DNA from 2 places in the Halobacillus seohaensis genome. Region 2 is predicted to be linked to the other one. Evidence: a T-box and tRNA genes for the amino acid it is inferred to sense, from the RefSeq annotation. Region 2 holds a T-box; the other holds one or more tRNA genes.
The links. The T-box of region 2 lies ahead of argS (arginine--tRNA ligase). A T-box ahead of a tRNA ligase gene usually reads a tRNA of that ligase, here a tRNA-Arg.
Positions count from the first base shown of each region.

Region 1: it has a tRNA-Arg gene. The T-box ahead of argS (arginine--tRNA ligase) is inferred to sense a tRNA for this amino acid. The anticodon was not compared.

Region 1 covers NZ_JBHSZV010000014.1:149,195-152,613, reverse strand. The annotation lists gene ACFQIC_RS07040 (heavy metal translocating P-type ATPase) at 1-362, opposite strand, end outside; gene ACFQIC_RS07035 (metal-sensing transcriptional repressor) at 375-677, opposite strand; tRNA gene ACFQIC_RS07030 (tRNA-Arg) at 1,296-1,369, opposite strand; tRNA gene ACFQIC_RS07025 (tRNA-Gly) at 1,393-1,466, opposite strand; gene ACFQIC_RS07020 (metallophosphoesterase) at 1,578-2,105, opposite strand; gene ACFQIC_RS07015 (XTP/dITP diphosphatase) at 2,118-2,714, opposite strand; gene rph (ribonuclease PH) at 2,719-3,419, opposite strand, start outside.
Region 2 covers NZ_JBHSZV010000020.1:77,656-81,074, forward strand. The annotation lists gene ACFQIC_RS08770 (thioredoxin family protein) at 78-422, opposite strand; gene ACFQIC_RS08775 (hypothetical protein) at 498-1,031, shown strand; gene ACFQIC_RS08780 (DUF421 domain-containing protein) at 1,102-1,719, opposite strand; T-box leader at 1,821-2,033, shown strand; gene argS (arginine--tRNA ligase) at 2,074-3,419, shown strand, end outside.

The DNA of each region.
Region 1 (3,419 bases), on a different contig from region 2:
ACCAATCCAGGATTATATTCTATAGATGCGGATTCAGTGGTTAAGTTTACAGACGCAAACTTAACCCCCTCCTGCTTATTCAATACTTTTTCAATCCGGGTCGAGCAAGCAGCACAAGTCATTCCCAAAACATCTAATTCCTTTTTTTCCATTAAAACACCGTATCCAGTATTTTCTATTTTTTTCGTAATATCCTCAATGGAAGCCTTCTCTGAATCGTAGTCTACGGTTGCCTTTTCTGTTGTTAAATTGACTTGAGCGTCGACTCCATCCATTTTATTTAACACTTTTTCAACACGAGTGGAACAAGCAGCACAGGTCATTCCTGTTATACCAAGTGTTGCATGATTTGTTTCTCCCATAATGTTCCCTCCTTACTTGGAAAACTGCTTCATAACATTCATTAATTCCTCAATGGTTTCTTTACCATCCCCTTGCCTGATAGCATCACTAACACAATGATTGAGATGGCGTTCAGTGACAGAGAAACCTACATTTTTTAAAGCGGATTGTGTTGCGCTAAGTTGTACTAAAATATCCATACAATACCGATCATCTTCCACCATTTTCTGTATTCCGCGAACTTGACCCTCTATGCGTTTCAAACGGTTAATGACTTTTTGCTTTTCATCTTGTGTTCTTGGTTTACTTGGGTGATCATGTAAGAATTCATCCATATTAATCACTTCCTTTTTCTTTATATTTTACTATACCCACGCAGGGTATTATAGTCAACCGAAAACTACAGGGTACTATTCGATTCTATTTGAGAGGACTTGAGCAAAACTATATTATGTTCAATGATTTAAGAACAAATATTCGTTATTTGTTTCACGAAAATTTCTCAACTCATCCCCTTTCTCCAGTTCTGAAAAATAATAAATAAAAAACCGCTCATAATTAACGTTATGAGCGGGAGTGAAAATTTACTGTTCTTTTACAAAAATATGTTCAAGAGATTCTATTAAATTTTCCCGGTAAAGGTATTCGTCTCGATTCTCCTCGTACTGACTTTGTAAAAAAAGATTTTCTTAACTTGCCACAAACTTTAAAGTGACTCCCTCGCATTGGATACTTTTTAAGTCATACAAGTATAGGTGATTTATTTATATAATTATCCCGTTACATCAAAATGAATTCTACAAAAAATTTAATGGGTAGGACAATACATAAAAAATCCAACACCAGTTCAGTCCCAAAATGGGTTATGGGACTGAAACAACCTTATATATGGTTTAGATAAAAGAAACGCTGAATCCCTTGATATACAAGAGATTCAGCGTTTTGTTAGTTAGTGTCCCAGGCAGGATTCGAACCTGCGACCCACAGCTTAGAAGGCTGTTGCTCTATCCTGCTGAGCTACTGGGACAAATAATATGTAAAGTATAATAATGGAGCGGGTGAAGGGAATCGAACCCTCATCATCAGCTTGGAAGGCTGAGGTTTTACCACTAAACTACACCCGCACTGTAAACATTTATTCATTATGATTTTTTATTGCCATGTTTTTTTCGGACAAGGATTATTATATAAAGATATTGGCATTTTGTCAATATCTTTTGTAGCAAAGAATTAAATTAATTCTTTGCTACAAGTGAGACTTCCATCTTCAATTCAGGAAGTGGTTTACCGTTGACATGATAAAATTGCAACTGTACGTTTCCAAGTGTTTCCCATTCGATAATCGCATAGGTCGGTTCATCCCGGTCTCTAGGTTGTCGGGCACTTCCCGGGTTCATGAACAGCTTATCCTTCATTTTTTCCGCTCCAGCCATGTGAGAGTGACCAAAGCAGGCGATTTGCGCTCCTACTTCGTCTGCCCGATAGGATAACGGCATAAGTGTTGATTTCACTTGATGAAGGTGACCGTGAACGACGAGAAAAGTAAGATCACCTACAGTGACTACCTGCTCATTTTCCATTTCGGCTTCAAAATCGCAGTTTCCTTTAGCATAGTGAAATCCCTGAAGTTCTTCCGAATGGTAGCTTAGTTCAGAGTCTCCACAATGAATCATGGCATCGACTTCATCTTGGTGTCGTTGTTTAATTTCAATAACTTTCTCTGTTAGTCCATGTGTGTCACTTATAATTAACACCTTTGACATGAGATCACCTCGTTATGAAAAATCTTGTATCCATTGTTCTATCTTTAGAATAGCATGATTACGATGACTGATCGAATTTTTCTCAACAGAAGTATGTTCAGCCATTGTACGATCTGAATGTTGCGGGATGAAAATTGGATCGTAACCAAACCCTTCTTCTCCACTTGGTTGTTCTGATATTGTTCCTTCGCATGTTCCTCTTTTCACAAAAGTAGCGTGACCTGGACGGGCTACAGCAATCGCACAAACGAAACGTGCTGTACGTTTTCCAGTAGAGACCTCTTTTAGTTCACGAAGAACTTTCTCAAGGTTTTTCTGATCATTCTTTTCTTCCCCCGCATATCGTGCTGAATAAATTCCAGGAGCCCCTTGTAATGCATCGATTTCTAAACCCGAATCATCAGCAACTACAGGAACTTGAAACTTCTTTGACACCGCTTCTGCCTTTATTGTTGCGTTATCTTCAAATGTTTCTCCATCTTCAACGATATTTTCTACGGGCTCATCAAAATCTAAAAGCGACTTAACCTGAATTCCATATTTAGAAAGCATCTCACGAAATTCTTCTACTTTTCCTGCATTTTTAGTGGCGACTACTAATTGCTTCATGAATTTACTCTCCTGCAACACTTGAGGATTGTTTACTTTCGATAACTGCTGCCCATTTGCCAATTGCCTCTTTTTGTAAGGTGGTCAATTCATCTACTCCTTGTTGAGCAAGGGAAAGCATCGTTTGAAGCTGATTCATGGAAAACGTTGCTTCTTCACCAGTACCTTGCAATTCTACAAATTCACCTTGTCCTGTCATAACCACGTTCATATCTACATGTGCTTTACTATCTTCTTCATAGCATAAATCAAGAATTTCTTTTCCATTATCTAACACACCGACTGAGATGGCTGTTAAAAAATCATTAACAGGAAGCTGTTTAATTTTACCTTTTTCAACTAGTTTCCCAAAAGCAATAACAACTGCCACAAAAGCTCCTGTAATTGAAGCTGTTCTCGTTCCTCCATCAGCCTGGATCACGTCACAATCAACCCATAGTGTTCGTTCTCCAATTTTATCTAAATCAACAACTGCTCGTAGCGCGCGACCGATTAGCCTCTGTATTTCCATGGTTCTTCCAGAAACTTTCCCTTTAGATGACTCTCTAATATTTCGCTGTTCGGTTGCTCGAGGAAGCATAGCATATTCTGCTGTAATCCAGCCTTTCCCTTGCCCTCGTAAAAATGGAGGAACACGATCCTCGACACTTGCATTGCAAATTACTTTTGTATCTCCAAAGCTTATTAAAACAGATCCCTCTGGAT
Region 2 (3,419 bases):
CTCTTGTAATCTGAATATTCATTCAATTTAGTTATTAAGAAAAAGGCTTCCTCAACTGAGAAAGCCTTTTAAACGAACTATTGTATTAAGTGATTATATTTCGCTAGCTCTTGATTAAGATCACCTATAGGAATAAACCGGGCCATTCGCAAGAGCTCCTTCCCTTCCGAAAATAACATGACAACGGGTACCGTAAACACCGTGTACTCACCAGCAATTTCTTTTACATCTTCTGAGTCGACATGAAGCGGATACACTCGAGGATATTCCTCAAGTAATTCCTCCACTTGTGGCAATAAGGAATGACATACAGAACAGCCTGGCTGTGAAATATAAACGAGTGATAGCATTTCTTTTTGAACATGTTCCTGAACAGCTTCTAATGAATGAGCTTTTCTCACAACAATCACCTCATCATTCATAGTACCAGTTAAGCTCTTATCTCTTCCCTCAAAAAGCCTTCATGATTTATACTAGGTGAGAGGTGAAACGTCCACATGAGCATATTCGGTATATTTTTATTTTTTATGTTACTTCTAATTATCCTATTAATTCTAATCGATTCCGCTAAAAATGGGATCACTCCCACCCCTTCTACAGGAAAAGAAAGAATTGCAGCCATAAAGCTAGCCACTCCCCTTGACCCGAATTCGATTGCTGACTTAGGGGCAGGCTTTGGGACTATGGCTTTTTCATTAGCTAAAGAATTCCCTAAAGCCAAAGTGGTTGCGTATGAAACGGCCTCAGTTCCATGTGTCATTTTGTTTATCAGAAAGATGGTACAACCCAGATCCAACTTAACAATCAAACGAGCAAATTTTATGAATGAAGATTTATCAAAATACGATCTTTTATATACGTATTTGTACCCAAAAGCTATGGAACGTTTACAAGAAAAATTAATTCAGCCAAAAACTACTTTAATTTCTAATGCGTTTGCCATGCCTAAGTGGAAACCTGCATTTATCTGGCCTGTAGAATCAAAAACGAGCTATAGTTCTATTTATTTATATAGAAGAAACTCGTCATAAAACTTCTATTATGTAAAAGGCTTAGGTTATACCATCACCTTCTCCTATGTTTAACTAACCGTTGTTTTCCTTACTTAAGGTTATCAGGTGGTGTCTTGGTATGGCCTTTGTTCTCTACCTCTTTAAATATGTTCTCTCCAGGGGGACTAGGTACTTGTTGGTTCGCTTTATTTGACCCTAACGCTTCTTTTAAAGCAATAAATTCAAATTTCAAATCATTAATTTCTTTTTTAGTTGCCGGTTTTTTATCCTCTTTCAATTCATAGCCTACCTGGCCATTAGGTTCAAGGGTTGCTGATTGGATATCACTAATAGCAGAAACATTTTGCTGCCTCAATTTCATTTCCAGTTGATCCACAGTGAATCGAAGCTTTTTCAAGTTCTTCTCAACTATCACACCATTTTCAATTAAAGAGATTGACTGTCCTGTAAATAATTTTTCAAATGCATCAATTTTCACCTGTGTAAACTCAATGAGTATTAATGTAAGAACTATAACAGCACCCACACCAAACGTAACCCAAATATTTTTCCCTGCAACAGGTTGAATTAATAACGAACCAATCGCAATCATGATCACTGTTTGTGCTAAGGTCATCTGAGAAATCGACTTTCTTCCAGCCATTCTTAAAAGAAAAGTTCCAACCAATATAATTAAAATAGCTTTCCATATCCAGTCCCATTCCAACAGTATCCCTCCTATCTTTCTTTTTAGCTTTCCATATCCATCTCTACATATACAAAATTCTATTGCATTCGTAACTTGATTTCGCTATAATCATTTCAATACCAATTTCAATGACGAAGAGAGTAGCTTATAAATTGCTCCAAGCGATTCAGGGACGGTGGAAGCCTGATAGCCATTTACAAGTGAAACGGACTTTCGAGAAGCCAGTCTGAAACAAAAGTAGGATTAGGTCGGGGATGACCCCCGTTATCAACTTCGAGTGGCTAATATTTAGCTATAAGAGTGGCACCGCGAGCTATAACCTCGTCTCTTCAATGAGACGAGGTTTTTTTATATTACAAAGGAGGCATATCAATGGAAAAACACGTTCTCGCCTTACAATTATCACAACTTCTAGGAGAAGAATTCAGCCGCGAATGGGTCTATTCCCTTATCGAAACCCCGAAGCAGGAAAAAATGGGAGATATGGCGTTCCCTTGTTTCAAACTCTCACCAACCTTTCGTAAGTCGCCTCAAGACTTGGCGAGCGAACTTGCACCGCGTTTGAAGCATGATTTATTTACGCGCGTACAACCAACCGGAGGATATATTAACATATTCCTTAACCAGAGCTTGATAGCTGAACACACGCTTAAAAAAATTCTAACCGAGCAAGAGGATTACGGCAAACATAGTTTCGGCGAGGGGAAAACGGTGGTACTCGACCTATCAGCCCCTAATATCGCAAAACCTTTTTCCATGGGGCATCTACGTTCGACCGTGATCGGAAATGCTCTCTCGAATTTAGCAGAAAACTGTGGATATGAGACTGTAAAAATAAATTACATCGGAGATTACGGCACTCAATTTGGCAAACTTCTAGCAGCCTATAAAAAGTGGGGAGATGAAGAACTTATTCGTTCCAACCCTCTTGCTGAATTAACAAAGATTTACGTGAAATTTCATGAAGAAGCAAAACAAGATCCTAGCTTGATTGATGAGGGACGTGATTGGTTTAAGAAGCTCGAACAACAACATCCTGAAGCATTAAAACTTTGGAAATGGTTTAAGGATGCATCACTTGAAGAATTCAATAAAATTTATCAGCTGCTCGGTATCGAGTTCGACCTTACAAGAGGAGAAGCTTATTATAATGATAAAATGGAAGCTACCGTGGACCTGTTAAAAGAACATTCTCTATTATCAAATTCCGAAGGAGCCGAAGTTGTCCACTTGGATGAGGAAGGGCTACCTCCTTGCTTAATTAAAAAGAGTGATGGTACAACCATTTATGCGACACGTGACTTAACAGCTGCCATTGATCGATACCAAAACTATACCTTCGATCAAGCCCTCTATATAGTCGGTCATGAGCAATCGCTCCATTTCGAGCAAATTAAGCATGTTCTTGGAAAACTTAACTTCCCATGGGCCCAAGATGTAAAACACATTTCATTTGGGATGATGTTGCAAGATGGATCGAAAATGTCTACGCGAAGAGGCAAGACAATTTTACTAGAAAAGGTGTTAGAAGAAGCGATCGATCGTGCGAAAGTAAATATCGAGGAGAAGAATCCCTCTCTAGAAAACAAGGAAGACGTTGCACGACAAGTGGGAGTAGGAGCAGTTATTTTTCATGATCTCAAACATGATCGACGCAATGACGTAGAATTTTCTCTAGAGGACATGCTCACCTTTGAAGGCAAAACAGCACCATACTT